3 regions of the Mariniluteicoccus endophyticus genome follow, and region 1 is predicted to be linked to each of the others. Evidence: predicted binding sites of a transcription regulator. Region 1 holds the regulator's gene; each other region holds the start of a gene.
What was found. Region 1 encodes HrcA, which represses chaperone genes, less so after heat shock. Its sites were predicted from a motif close to TTGGCACTCGNNNNNNNCGAGTGCCAA; they were not measured.

Region 1 (4,505 bases):
ACGATCGAGCGGTTGGCCTGCCACGGCACGACCTCGTCGGCGCCGACCTCGGTGAGCATCTCGATGGCCAGGTCGGACCGGTCGCCCTTGGCCAGCGCCTGGACGGCGACGACGCGTACGCCGGGCTCGGGCGCGCCCACGTGCTCGGTGACCTCGAGGTCGAGGCCCTGCTTGTCGGCGGCGACCACGCGTACGCCGACCCCGCGGCCGGCGCCGTCACCGACGACCAGCTCCTCCCCCGCCGTGATGCGCCGCACCACAGCAGCGTGACGGCCCTCGTCGCCGTCGAGGCGGAACGCCGACCCGACCGTGGGGAGCGGGTCGGGCAGCGGGGCGAGGAACAGTGGGCGCGTCATCCCTTGAACAGGCGGCCGAAGACGCCGCCCTTCTCCCGGCGGTGCTGGGCGTAAGGGTCGACCGAGGTTTCCTCGCGCAGGCTCGCCAGGCGGCGCAGGAGCTCGCGCTGCTCCTCGTTGAGCCGGGTAGGGGTCTCGACGAGGAACGTGACGCCGATGTCGCCGGTGCGACCCGTCTGGATGTTGCGGATGCCGCGGCCGTCGATGGTCACGCGCGTGCCGGACTGGGTTCCAGCAGGCACCTCGAGCTCGACCGTTCGGTCGGCCTCGTCCGACTCGGGCCAGTCGGCCTCGAGGGTCTTGATGGTCATCGTCGTGCCGAGCGCGGCCGCAGTCATCGGCACCTTGACGACCATTTCGAGGTTGTCGCCGTCGCGGCGGAAGACCGGGTGCTCGTTCACCGACAGCTCGACGTAGAGGTCACCGGCCTCGCCGCCGCCCGGCCCGACCTCCCCGCGGCCGGCCATGCGGAGGTTCAGACGGTCGTGCGCGCCCGGCGGGACCTTGACGGACAGCTCGGTCGTCGAGCGGATGCGCCCGTCGCCGTCGCACTCGGTGCAGGGGTGCGGGATGATCGTGCCGAACCCTTGGCAGCGCGGGCAGGGGCGCGCGGTGTGGATGTCGCCCAGGATGGTGCTGACGACGCTGATGACCTCGCCCTGGCCGCGGCACGTCGTGCAGGTCTCGGGCTTCGAGCCCTCCTGCGCGCCCGATCCGGTGCAGCGTGGGCACAGCACCGCGGTGTCGACCTTGACCTGCTTGGTCGCACCGAACGCCGCCTCGTGAAGGTCGATGCGCAGCCGGACGGTGCCATCCTGGCCGCGGCGTACGCGCGAGCGCGGCCCGTGCGAGCTGGCCGTGCGCATCGCGTCGAAGAACGATCCGAAGCCCCCGCCGCCGAAGCCGCCGAAACCGCCGCCGGGGAACCCGCCGCCGAAGCCGCCGCGCTGGTTGGGGTCGCCACCGCGGTCGTAGATGGCCTTCTTGTTCGGGTCGGACAGGACGTCGTAGGCCTCCTGTACCGCCTTGAACTTCTCGGCGGCCCCCTCTTCGCTGGCCACGTCGGGGTGGTACTGCATGGCCATGCGACGGTAGGCCTTCTTGATCTGGTCGGCCGTCGCGTCGCGGGACACCCCGAGGGTCTCGTAGAAGTCGCTCATGTGGTGGGTCGTCATCCTTCGTTCAAGAAGCGGCCGACGTAGCGCGCGACTGCGCGTACGGAGGCCATGGTGGAGGGATAGTCCATGCGGGTCGGGCCCATGATGCCGAGCCCGGCCCAGAGGTCGTCGTGGTTGCCGTACGCCGCCGCGACCACCGACGTGGTCTGGAGGCCGGTCACCGGGTTCTCCTGGCCGATGCGGACGGTGACGTCGTCGGACGTCGATGCCTCGCCGAGGAGCTTGAGCAGCACGACCTGCTCCTCGAGCGCCTCGAGCACCGGTTTGACGGTCAGCTCGAACTCGTCGCCGAAGCGGGTCAGGTTGGGTACGCCGCCGACGACCACGCGCGACGTCGTGCCCGTGCCGAGCACCTCGAGGAGGGCGGCGATGCAAAGGGCCGTCATGGCCTGCTCGTCGGGGCGGGTCGACGACGTCAGCAGGGCGACGTCGGCCGCTGCCTGGGCGGTGGTCTTGCCGCTCGCGGCCTCGTTGAGCCGGCCGCGCAGGCGCGTCAGGTCGTCCTCGGTGTGGACGGGCAGCTCGATCGCCCGCTGCTCGACGCGACCGGCGGAGTTGATGACGATGAGCAGGACCCGGTCGGCGCTCAGCGAGACGAGCTCGATGTGGCGGACGGTCGTGTTGGCCAGGATCGGGTATTGCACGATCGCGACCTGCTGGGTGATCTGCGCCAGCAGGCGCACGGTCCGCGTGACGATGTCGTCGATGTCGACCGCCCCCGACAGGAACGTCTGGATCGCGCGGCGCTCGGCGACGCTGAGGGGCTTGATGGCGGCCAGCTTGTCGACGAAGAGCCGGTACCCCTTGTCGGTCGGGATGCGTCCGGCCGAGGTGTGGGGCTGGGTGATGTAGCCCTCCTCCTCGAGGGCGGCCATGTCGTTGCGGACGGTGGCCGGCGAGACGCCGAGGTTGTGGCGGTCGACGAGCGCCTTCGAGCCGACGGGCTCACGGGAGGACACGTAGTCGCTGACGATGGCACGCAGCACCTGCATCTTGCGGTCGTCGAGCACAGCCCCTCCTCCCCTGGTCGTCGCACCCGGGTTGGCACTCGCCCGAGCCGAGTGCCAGTCTAGCGGCTATGGAACCGAGCACCGGTAACGCGAACCAGACCCGCGACGACGAGGCCTCTCTCGGCCCCTGGTCCGCGGTCGCACCCGGCGTCCACGTGGCCGTGGCCGAGCCCGACCGCGTCAACATCGGTCTGGTCGTCGGCACCGAGCGTTGCCTCGTGGTCGACACCGGCTCCAGCCCCGCGCAGGGGCGGGCGATCCGCGAGGCCGTGGCCAGGGTGACCGACATCCCCCTCGCCGGCGCGCTGGTCACCCATGGCCACCGCGACCACTGGTTCGGCCTCGCCGCCTTCGCCGATCTCGAGACGTGGGGCCACGAGTCGCTCGAGGGGCGCCGCTGCGCCGACCACCTCCTCGCCGACCTGATCCGCCTCGGCGTCGACCGCGACGACGTCGTCGCGCCCTCGACGATGTTCTCGCTGGCCGCGGCGATCGACCTGGGCGGCGGCGTGCGCGTCGAGGCGCTCCACCTGGGCGAGGCCCACACCGACGGCGACGTGCTGGCGCTCGTGCCGGGCGCGAACGTACTGTTCGCCGGTGACCTGGTGGAGTTCGCCGGCGATCCTGAGGCGCCGTGGTTCTCGGCCGAGTCGTCGCCGCGCGGCTGGGCCGGGGTGCTGAACCTCACGATGGGCATGGTCACCGCCGAGACCGTCGTCGTCCCGGGCCACGGGCGGGTCGCCGGCCGCGACGACCTCGTCGCCCAGATGGGCGCGCTGGCCTCGATCCCCTACGAGGCGGAGCACCTCGTGCAGGAGGGCGTCTCGTTCGACGACGCCGAGGAGCGCGGCGAGTGGGCGCTGCCCTGGCCGAACATCGCCGAGGGTGTGCGTACCGCCTACCGCGAGATGAACGCGCTCGGCGTACGCACGCGCCTGCCGATCGTCAAGGGCGACCTCGGGGACTGATGACCCGAGAGGGGCTGGTCAGACCTGCGCGGGGTCGGCCAGGACCTGGTACGCGAGGTCCCACGCCTCCTTCGACGCCGCGGCGATCAGCTGGCCGACCATCGGCGACCCCGCGACGTACGGCTGCCCGTCGGTGGTCGCGACGTGACCGCCGACCTCTTCCACCATGAGCGTGCCCGGCACGTGGTCCCACGGCTTCAGGTTGCGATAGATCAGGAAGTCCCAGCCGCCCGTGGCCACATGGGGGTAGTCGATGCCGCACGAGTAGAACGTGAAGTCCAGCGGGTCGACGACGCCGGGCACCGGGTCGCCGAGGAGCCGTCGATGCGAGGTGGCTCCCCGCAGCGCGCCCAGAGCGGGGGCTTCGCGGCGTACGCGCTCGCCGTTGCACAGCAGCCCCGCCCCGCGCTCGGCCACGAAGGTGCGGTCGAGCTCGGGCTGGACGATCCAGCCCCGCACCGGGCGGCCGTGGCGGACCTCGCCGACCATCAGCGCGTACTGCTCGCGGCCCTCGACGAAATTCTTGGTGCCGTCGACCGGGTCGACGACGAACGCGTGCTCGGTATCACACAGCTGTTCGAGCAGCGAGGCGTCGGCGGCGGTGGCCTCCTCGCCGACGACGAGCACGCCGGGGGCCATCTGCTGAAGGGCCGCGGTGAGCTCGGCCTCAGCCTGGTGGTCGGCCACGGTCACCAGGTCGCCGGGGGCCTTCTCGCGGACCTCGGAGTCGTCCAGCGACCGCCAACGGGGGCGGACCACCCGCTCGGCGACGTCCCAGATGAGGTCGGTGATGGCGTCGGTCGGCGCAGTCATGCACCCAATCCTTGCGGATCGTCCGCGCGAACGGACGAGGGGTCCGCCCCGCATCCGATACGGTCGCGTCTGGATCGGTCATGACTCACCAGCGGGAGGACGGAGTGCGCGTCACCATCAAGACCATCGCCGAGGACCTCGGCGTGTCCCCCGCGACCGTGTCGAACGCCTACAACAAGC
Region 2 (4,505 bases), on a different contig from region 1:
TTCGCCGAGAACCATCCGGTGAAGGCGGCGACCGATGCGCCGAGGGACGGCACGGCGGAGGCCGCGGCGATGATCGCGGCTGTGACGACCTCGGTGACGAAGTCCTTGATCATGTTCCAGATGAAGTCGCGGAACATGGCCACCACGGTGCCGGCGACGCTCACCCAGTCGGCCATCTTGGCGGCGGCGCCGCTGGCAGCCTTGAAGTTCTCGTTCACGTTGACAAGGACCTGGGTGTAGGCGTCGGACGACGGGCCGGTCCAGCCGGGAAGCTGACCGGCGGTCTCCGCGTGCTCGTTGGCCGTCTTGGCGAGGTTCACGGACACGCGCTGCCACTTCTGGGCGTGCTCGAAGATGCCGTCGGGGTTGCCGAGCAGGAAGTCGACAGTCTCCTTGAGCCAGGAGATGTTCTTGACCAGGATGTCCATCAGCGCGCCGACGGCAGCACCCACCAAGGTGTTGAGGGGGTCGAGGACCGCACCGAGGACACCCAGCGCGACGTCGCCGACGGCGGTCAGATCGCCCAGGGTGGTCTCGCCGTCGGTCCAGTGCTTGCCGGCGTTGACCAGGTCGGAGTAGACCGGGATGGTGATCGTCGCGTTGCCGACCTTGGCGTCGGGCAGGGGCTGGGCGGTCATCGGGTCCTCCGTCCGGTGTCCTCGATCTGTTCGAGGATGACCTTGCTCAGGTCGACGTTCGACTGCTCGGCGGCGTCATAGAGGTCGGCCGTGGTCTTGAAGGCCTCCGTGGCGGTGGTCGAGACGCGGCCGAGCTCCTTGATGGCGCCCGTGTTCGCGGCGTTGCCGATCGCAAGGATCGGGCACAGGATCGGGCTGGCGAAGAGGCCGTACATCTTCCAGTCACCGAAGCCCAGCCCGTTGGCCTCGCCGACGAGTGCTTGGGTCTTCGAGTCGACGGTCTGCAGCGACTGGTGGTGCGCTCGCATCTCGGCGACCGAGTAGGTCTCGCTCATGGGTCCTCCTTGGATGGCTCTCACGAACACTAGGTGTGCCCGGGTGCGATGGGTGGGCCCGGGGCGGTGGAACGTTCCCTGATCAGAGGCCGAGGGCGTCGCGGGTCTCGTCGGGGACCTCGAGGCCCGAGCCGGTCAGTCGCCGGGTCAGCTCGCGGCCCGCCTCGGAGCGCGCGGCCGCGTACGCGTCCATGAACCGCTCGGCGAGGTGGTCGGAGCCCTTCCGGGCGAACGCCGCCCGGAACCGGGTCGCGAGGACGGAGCCCGCGGCGTTGACGGTGATCTCGACCTCGTCGTTCGCGCCGGTGCCCTCCACCTGCTGGACGAGCGTCGGAAGGCCGGCCGACCGGCGTTTGAGCGCGTCCATCTCGGCCTCGAACTGGGCCTGCATCTGTTCGGGCGGCACGGTGCTGCGGTACTGCTCATAGCCGATCTCGCGCGCGATCTCCGCCGGGTCGATCGACTCGTCGTCGCTGTCGAGGCGGTTCAGCACGTCGTCGAGGAGGTCCTCGATCTCGTCGGTGGTCATGGCGCGCTCGGCCTCGGCGCGCAGACCTTCGGCGCTCGGTGCCGGCAGCTCCTCGTCGGAACGCAGCCGGTCGCGCTCATCGGCGACCTCTTCGGGGGCGGCGTCCTCCACGCCCCTGGCCGCCTGCTCGTCACCGAAGGCGTTGCGGACCACGTCCGCGGACGCGTGATTGGCGCGGGCGGAGCCCTCCAGCAGGGTCCGGCGTACCTCCTCGGTCAGCTGGGGTGCGCTGAGCGAGAGCGCCGAGTCGTCGAACTCGATGCCGACGACGTGGGCCCCGAGCAGCTTGACCCGAAGGTGGTCGGAGGTCGCCTCGACCGCCGAGGCGGCGAGCGCGGCCTGAGTGCGCTGGGCCCGGGCGTCGAAGGCCCGCACGTCGGCCTCCATCTTGGCAAGAATGCACCGCGGGTCGGGCATCGGCGGCATGTTCGGGGGGAGGTTCGTCATGGCTCGCAGCCTAGGAGCGTCGTGGCTCACTCGTGCGGGCCCAGCGGTGCGGTGTGCGCAGATAGCCTCCGGCCTCCAGGTCGGCCGCCCGCTCGAACGGGTTGTACGCGGCCCGGTCCCCGCTGACGAGGACGGAGACGCCCATGGCGGCCGCGTACATCGGTAGGAATGGCAGGCCGAGGCAGGCCATCCACTGCCAGGCGTGCTCGTCCTCGTGGGCGAGCGTGCCGGGCACCGACTCCTCGAGAGTGGCGAAGTCGTGGGCGGTGACGACAACGTTGCCGACGGTGAACGCCCCGGCTACGGGGAAGCCGAACCGATATCCCTCGGCCAGCCAGAGCCCCCGCGGACCCCGGCGTACGCGGGCCCGGCCGACCCGTGCCACGGCCAGGCCGAGCGGCGTGGAGAGGTTGGCCCAGTTGGCGGCGCGGCGTAGCGCGAGGAAGGCGTTCACCCCGCCATTGTCGTGGGCCGGGACTGTTTGCACTCGGATGGGGCGAGTGCTAAAAATGAGGGTGTTAGCACTCTCGGCAAGAGAGTGCCACCGTCAAGTCCGGTGAGGCGCTGTGGCGCCGTCCGTCGCGGGCATCGACTTGACGTATGAAACGTTGACCAATGGGGCTTCGGCCCCCGACGCGGGAGGACTCCCGGAACACCATGGCAAAGCTCATCGAATTCAACATCGAGGCCCGCCGCGGGCTCGAGCGTGGCATGAACACGCTCGCCGACGCGGTCAAGGTCACCCTCGGCCCGAAGGGCCGCAACGTCGTGCTCGAGAAGAAGTGGGGCGCCCCCACGATCACCAACGACGGCGTCTCCATCGCCAAGGAGATCGAGCTCGAGGAGCCGTACGAGAAGATCGGCGCCGAGCTCGTCAAGGAGGTCGCCAAGAAGACCGACGACGTCGCGGGCGACGGCACCACCACCGCGACCGTGCTGGCCCAGGCGATGGTCCGCGAGGGCCTGCGCAACGTCACCGCCGGCGCCAACCCGATGGGCCTGAAGAAGGGCATCGAGGTCGCCACGAAGGCCATCTCTGACGAGCTGCTCGGCATGGCCACCGAGATCGAGACCAAGGAGCAGATCTCTGCGACCGCCTCGATCTCCGCCGCTGATACCACCGTCGGCGAGATCATCGCCGAGGCGATGGAGAAGGTCGGCAAGGAGGGCGTCATCACGGTCGAGGAGTCGAACACGTTCGGCCTCGACCTCGAGCTCACCGAGGGCATGCGCTTCGACAAGGGTTACATCTCGCCCTACTTCGTCACCGACGCCGAGCGCATGGAGACGGTGCTCGACGACCCCTACATCCTGATCGTCAACTCGAAGGTCTCGGGCCTCAAGGACCTCCTGCCCGTCCTCGAGAAGGTCATGCAGTCGGGCAAGCCGCTCGTCGTCATCGCCGAGGACGTCGAGGGCGAGGCCCTCGCCGGCCTGATCGTCAACAAGATCCGCGGCACCTTCAAGTCCGTTGCCGTCAAGGCCCCGGGCTTCGGCGACCGTCGCAAGGCCATGCTCGGAGACATCGCGATCCTCACGGGTGGCCAGGTCATCTCTGAGGAGGTCGGCCTCAAGCTCGACGCCGTCACCCTCGAGCTTCTCGGCCAGGCCCGCTCGGTCCGCGTGACCAAGGACGAGACCACCATCGTCGAGGGCGCGGGCGACTCCGATCAGATCGCCGGCCGCGTCCAGCAGATCCGCAACGAGATCGAGAACAGCGACTCCGACTACGACCGCGAGAAGCTGCAGGAGCGCCTCGCCAAGCTGGCCGGCGGCGTGGCCGTCATCAAGGTCGGCGCGGCCACCGAGGTCGAGCTCAAGGAGCGCAAGCACCGCATCGAGGACGCCGTCCGCAACGCCAAGGCTGCCGTCGAGGAGGGCATCGTCCCCGGCGGCGGTGTCGCCCTGATCCAGGCCGCGAAGAAGGCCAACGTCGAGGGTCTCGAGGGTGACGAGGCCACCGGCGCCCAGATCGTGTTCTCCGCCTGCTCGGCCCCGCTGAAGCAGATCGCCGTGAATGCCGGTCTCGAGGGTGGCGTCGTCGCGGAGAAGGTCGCCGGCCTGGAGGCCGGTCATGGCCTGAACGCCGCGACCGGTGAGTACGTCGACATTGTCAAGTCCGGCATCATCGACCCGGCCAAGGTCACGCGCTCGGCGCTGCAGAACGCCGCGTCCATCGCCGCGCTGTTCCTCACCACCGAGGCCGTCATCGCCGACAAGCCCGAGAAGGCCCCGGCCATGCCGGGCGGCGCCGACGGCGGCATGGGCGGCATGGACTTCTGAGTCCAGCCGTTCTCTGAACGCAGCAGGAGGCGGTCCCCGCAAGGGGGCCGCCTCCTTCGCGTACCGGGTCTTCCCTCGCTACAACAGGCCGAAAACGTCACAACAGGCCGGCCAACGCCTGTTGTGAAGTTTTCGGCCTGTTGTGCGGGTCAGCGGTGCGTACGCGCCCACGCGCGGTGGGCCAGCGCCACGTACGCCACGACCGCGCCGGTGGCCGCGGTCGCAACGGCGAACAGGAGCGCGTACCGGCCCTGGCCGGCCCACGGCGCCATC
Region 3 (4,505 bases), on a different contig from region 1:
CGTCCGCGCGGGGGGCGGGGTGGTCGTTCCCGGCGACGGCATCGAGCAGCCGGTCCCGGCTCAGCAGGCCGACCAGGGCACCGTTGCGGTCGAGGACGACCAGCGGCTCGGCCTGGCGGGCGGACTGGGCGAACAGGCGGCTCAGGGGCGTGAAGCGGTGGACGGCCGGGTTCTCCTGCGCGACGGCGGCGGCGACGGTGCCGGCGGTCTGCTCGAGCGTTGATCGGATCACCGCACCGAGCACCGTGCGTCCGCTGACCACGGTGCCGGCGGTGTGGCCGCGGCGGTCGAGCTCGGCGACGGCCTCGGCGGCGGGGGTGTCCGGTGCGAAGACCGGTGCGGTGGTGTCGGCCACCATGTTGGCGGTCAGGACCCGGCTGCGGTCGACGTCTGCTGTGAAGCGGGCGACGTAGTTGTCGGCCGGGGCGTTGAGGATCTGGTCGGCGGTGCCGATCTGGACGACCCGCCCCTGGCGCATGATCGCGATCCGGTCACCAAGACGCATCGCCTCGTTGAGGTCGTGCGTGATGAAGACGATGGTCTTGCCCAACTCCTCCTGGAGGCCGAGCAGCTGTTCCTGCAGGTCGGCGCGGATCAGCGGATCGAGCGCCGAGAACGCCTCGTCCATGAGCAGGATGTCGGTCTCCGCGGCGAGCGCGCGGGCGAGGCCGACGCGCTGCTGCATGCCGCCCGAGAGCTCGTGGGGGTGCTTCTGGCCGACCTGGGAGAGTCCCACGCGCTCGAGCCACCGTCGGGCCCGCGAGGTGCGTTCGTCCTTGTCGACCCCGCGGATCTCCAGCGGGTAGGCCACGTTCGACTCGACGGTGCGGTTGGGCAGCAGCGCGAAGTGCTGGAAGACCATGGAGATGTCGTCACGGCGGACACGGCGCAACTCCTCGGCGCTGGCCTCGGTGATGTTGGTGCCGTTGACGTGGACCGAGCCCGAGGTGGGGCGGTTCAGGCCGTTGAGCATCCGGATGAGCGTCGACTTGCCCGAGCCCGACAACCCCATGACCACGAAGGTCTCGCCGCGGCGCACGTCGAAGGTGGCGTCGATGACCGCCGCGGTGCCGTCACCTCCGCCGGGGTCGAAGGTCCCCTCGGCGATGTGCTTCGCGGCATGCGACTCCTTGCCGAACACCTTGTAGAGGTGTTCGGCGCGGATGGCAGGGAGCTCGTCGGAGGCCCCTGCGGTGGGCGTCGATCCATCGTCGGATGGCTTGGCCACGTTGTTCCTTCCTTGGTGACGTTGCAGCTGGCCGCCGTCACTCCCCAACCGCACCGCAGGGGCGCCGGCTGCGGGGTCCCGGGGCCGGCCCACGCATCGGTGCCTGGGTCAGATCCGTTCCACCCTAGGCCGATGAACGGGTCGGGCATGGGGGCCAAGCCCCGGTCGAGGCGGAGAGGTACCGGGGGGTATTGCGAGATGGCTAGGGGTTTCGGCGGCTCATACCGTTATGAAGGCGTTACCCGTGGGAGGCGCTAGGGGTGTTTTCGGCGCCAGAGCCGTCTGGCACTCGGCTTGTCCGAGTGCCAACATCGCGCTAGATTTCGGTTAGCACTCTCCGCTGGAGTGTGCCAAACCTGGGACGGCACCCGCGACGACGCCCCGGGCCTTGAACCGATTGACACCCAGAACATGAAAGGGGCCTGACGTGGCAACCACGATCAAGCCGCTCGAGGACCGCGTCCTCGTTCAGCCGCTCGAGGCCGAGCAGACCACCGCTTCCGGTCTGGTCATCCCGGACACCGCCAAGGAGAAGCCGCAGGAGGGCAAGGTCCTCTCGACCGGCCCCGGTCGCGTCGACGACTCCGGCAAGCGCATCCCGATGGACGTCGCCGAGGGCGACGTCGTCATCTTCTCCAAGTACGGCGGCACCGAGGTCAAGTACGACGGCCAGGAGTACCTGCTCCTGAACGCCCGCGACATTCTCGCCGTCGTCTCCAAGTGACGCTCCGGCAACTTCCACGCACTAAGGAGCACTGACCCAGATGCCCAAGATCCTTCAGTTCGACGAGGAGGCGCGCCGCTCGCTCGAGCGTGGCGTCGACACCCTCGCCAACACCGTCAAGGTGACGCTCGGCCCGAAGGGCCGCTACGTCGTCCTCGACAAGAAGTGGGGCGCGCCGACCATCACCAACGACGGCGTGACCGTCGCCCGTGAGGTCGAGCTCGACGATCCCTACGAGAACCTCGGCGCCCAGCTCGCCAAGGAGGTCGCCACCAAGACCAACGACGTCGCCGGCGACGGCACGACGACGGCCACGGTGCTGGCCCAGGCCCTGGTCCACGAGGGCCTGCGCGCCGTTGCCTCGGGTGCGAACCCCGTCGGCCTCAAGCGCGGCATCGAGGCGGCCGTCAAGGCAGTCGAGGAGCGCCTGCACGCCAACGCCCGTGAGGTCCAGTCGACCGACGACATGGCCAAGGTCGCCACCATCTCCTCGCGCGACGAGGAGATCGGCAAGCTCATCGCCGACGCGTTCGACAAGGTCGGCAAGGACGGCGTCATCACCGTCGACGAGTCCCAGACCTTCGGCACCGAGCTCGAGTTCACCGAGGGCATGCAGTTCGACAAGGGTTACCTGTCGCCCTACATGGTGACCGACACCGAGCGCATGGAGGCCGTGCTCGAGAACCCCTACATCCTGATCCACAGCGGCAAGATCTCGTCGATGAACGACCTGCTGCCGCTGCTCGAGAAGGTCATCGGGGCCAACGGCACGCTGTTCATCGTCGCCGAGGACGTCGAGGGCGAGGCCCTGTCGACCCTGGTTGTGAACAAGATCCGCGGCACCTTCACCTCCGTCGCCGTCAAGGCGCCCGCGTTCGGTGACCGCCGCAAGGCCATGCTCGAGGACATCGCCATCCTCACCGGCGGAGAGGTCGTCGCCGCCGAGGTCGGCCTCAAGCTCGACCAGGTCGGTCTCGAGTCGCTCGGCCGCGCCCGTCGCATCGTCGTCGACAAGGACAGCACCACGATCGTCGACGGCGCCGGCAAGTCCGACGAGGTCGAGGGCCGCGTGGCACAGCTGCGCGCCGAGATCGAGCGCACCGACTCCGACTGGGATCGCGAGAAGCTCCAGGAGCGCGTCGCGAAGCTCGCTGGCGGCGTCTGCGTCATCAAGGTCGGCGCGGCCACCGAGGTGGAGCTCAAGGAGAAGAAGCACCGCATCGAGGACGCCGTCTCGGCCACCCGTGCGGCCATCGAGGAGGGCATCGTAGCCGGCGGCGGCTCCGCCCTCATCCATGCCGCGAAGGTGCTCGAGGACAACCTCGGGCTCGAGGGTGACGAGAAGGCCGGCGTGCAGATCGTCGCCCGCTCGGTCGCCGAGCCGCTGCGCTGGATCGCCGAGAACGGCGGCAAGCAGGGCTACGTCGTCACCTCGAAGGTCGCCGAGATGGAGCCGGGCCACGGCTACAACGGCAAGACCGACGCGTACGTCAACCTCATCGAGGACGGCGTCATCGACCCGGTGAAGGTGACGCGTTCCGCGCTCGCCAACGCCGCCTCGATCGCCGCCTTGCTGCTCACGACCGAGACCCTGGTCGTCGAGAAGCCCGAGGACGACGAGGACGAGGACGGTCACCAGCACTGATCCTGCGCCCCGCGCACGACACCGGGTCCCCGGCCGCTCCAGGCGGCCGGGGACCTGTGCGTTTCTGGGCTAGCATGCCGTGGTGCCGAACAGAGAGGACACGATGACCAGTACCGAGGACCGCACCTCGTTGTGGCGCACACCGGGCGTCCTCTCCGGGATGATCGGCATGCTGCTGCTCGCCATCGCCGTGATGACCCCCGGGTTCACGCCCGCGAGGGGCCTCAATCAGATCCCCGGCATGTCGTTGGTGCGTGGCGTGCTCAAGAGCGGGTTCGGCCACGTGTTCATCGCCCTCGGCGTGATCCTCCTCTTCCGGGCCTGGCTGCTCCTGCGCCCGGCCCGCGCACCCCACGTCAACCACGCGCTGGTCCTCGCTCTGTGGGCGATCCCGGCGCTGCTCGCCCCGCCGATCTTCTCCACCGACGCCTTCCTGTACGCCGACCAGGGCTGGACGATGCACCTCGGGAAGAACCCCTACGAGGTCGGCCTCAGCCGCTCCGGTGGTCCGTTCGCCGTCAACGTCCACCCCGTGTGGCAGGGAACCACGGCGGTCTACCCGCCGCTCGCCCTCGAGGTGCAACACCTCGTCGCCTGGCTGACCGGGTTCAACGGGCTCATCTCCGTCATCGCCATGCGCATCCCCGCGCTGCTCGCCGTCGCCATCATCGCGTGGGCCGTGCCGAGGTTCGCACGCGACCTGGGCGTCGACCCGACCGTTGCCTCGTGGTTCGCCGTCCTCAACCCGCTCATGCTGATCCACTTCGTCGGTGGCATGCACAACGACGCCTGGATGCTCGCGCTCGTGCTGCTCGCCGCCTGGCTCGCCGTGCGGTACGGAAACCGCGCGCTCGTCCCCGCCGCGATCCTCGTGGGCCTCGGTGCCGGTTTCAAGCAGCCCGGCATCC

Region 2: the regulator HrcA is predicted to act here: its motif matches at 2,430-2,456, upstream of groL (chaperonin GroEL).
Region 3: the regulator HrcA is predicted to act here: its motif matches at 1,511-1,537, upstream of groES (co-chaperone GroES).

The regions. Positions count from the first base shown of each region.
Region 1 covers NZ_BAAGXC010000020.1:132,238-136,742, forward strand. Annotated here, with positions in the region: gene ACYVGD_RS09975 (16S rRNA (uracil(1498)-N(3))-methyltransferase) at 1-356, opposite strand, end outside; gene dnaJ (molecular chaperone DnaJ) at 353-1,516, opposite strand; gene hrcA (heat-inducible transcriptional repressor HrcA) at 1,528-2,544, opposite strand; gene ACYVGD_RS09990 (MBL fold metallo-hydrolase) at 2,613-3,512, shown strand; gene ACYVGD_RS09995 (inositol monophosphatase family protein) at 3,531-4,325, opposite strand; gene ACYVGD_RS10000 (LacI family DNA-binding transcriptional regulator) at 4,406-4,505, shown strand, end outside.
Region 2 covers NZ_BAAGXC010000015.1:78,455-82,959, forward strand. Annotated here, with positions in the region: gene ACYVGD_RS04955 (hypothetical protein) at 1-638, opposite strand, end outside; gene ACYVGD_RS04960 (hypothetical protein) at 635-973, opposite strand; gene ACYVGD_RS04965 (hypothetical protein) at 1,056-1,949, opposite strand; gene ACYVGD_RS04970 (hypothetical protein) at 1,960-2,403, opposite strand; gene groL (chaperonin GroEL) at 2,607-4,232, shown strand; gene ACYVGD_RS04980 (MFS transporter) at 4,382-4,505, opposite strand, start outside.
Region 3 covers NZ_BAAGXC010000023.1:112,732-117,236, forward strand. Annotated here, with positions in the region: gene ACYVGD_RS12395 (quaternary amine ABC transporter ATP-binding protein) at 1-1,228, opposite strand, end outside; gene groES (co-chaperone GroES) at 1,656-1,952, shown strand; gene groL (chaperonin GroEL) at 1,993-3,597, shown strand; gene mptB (polyprenol phosphomannose-dependent alpha 1,6 mannosyltransferase MptB) at 3,701-4,505, shown strand, end outside.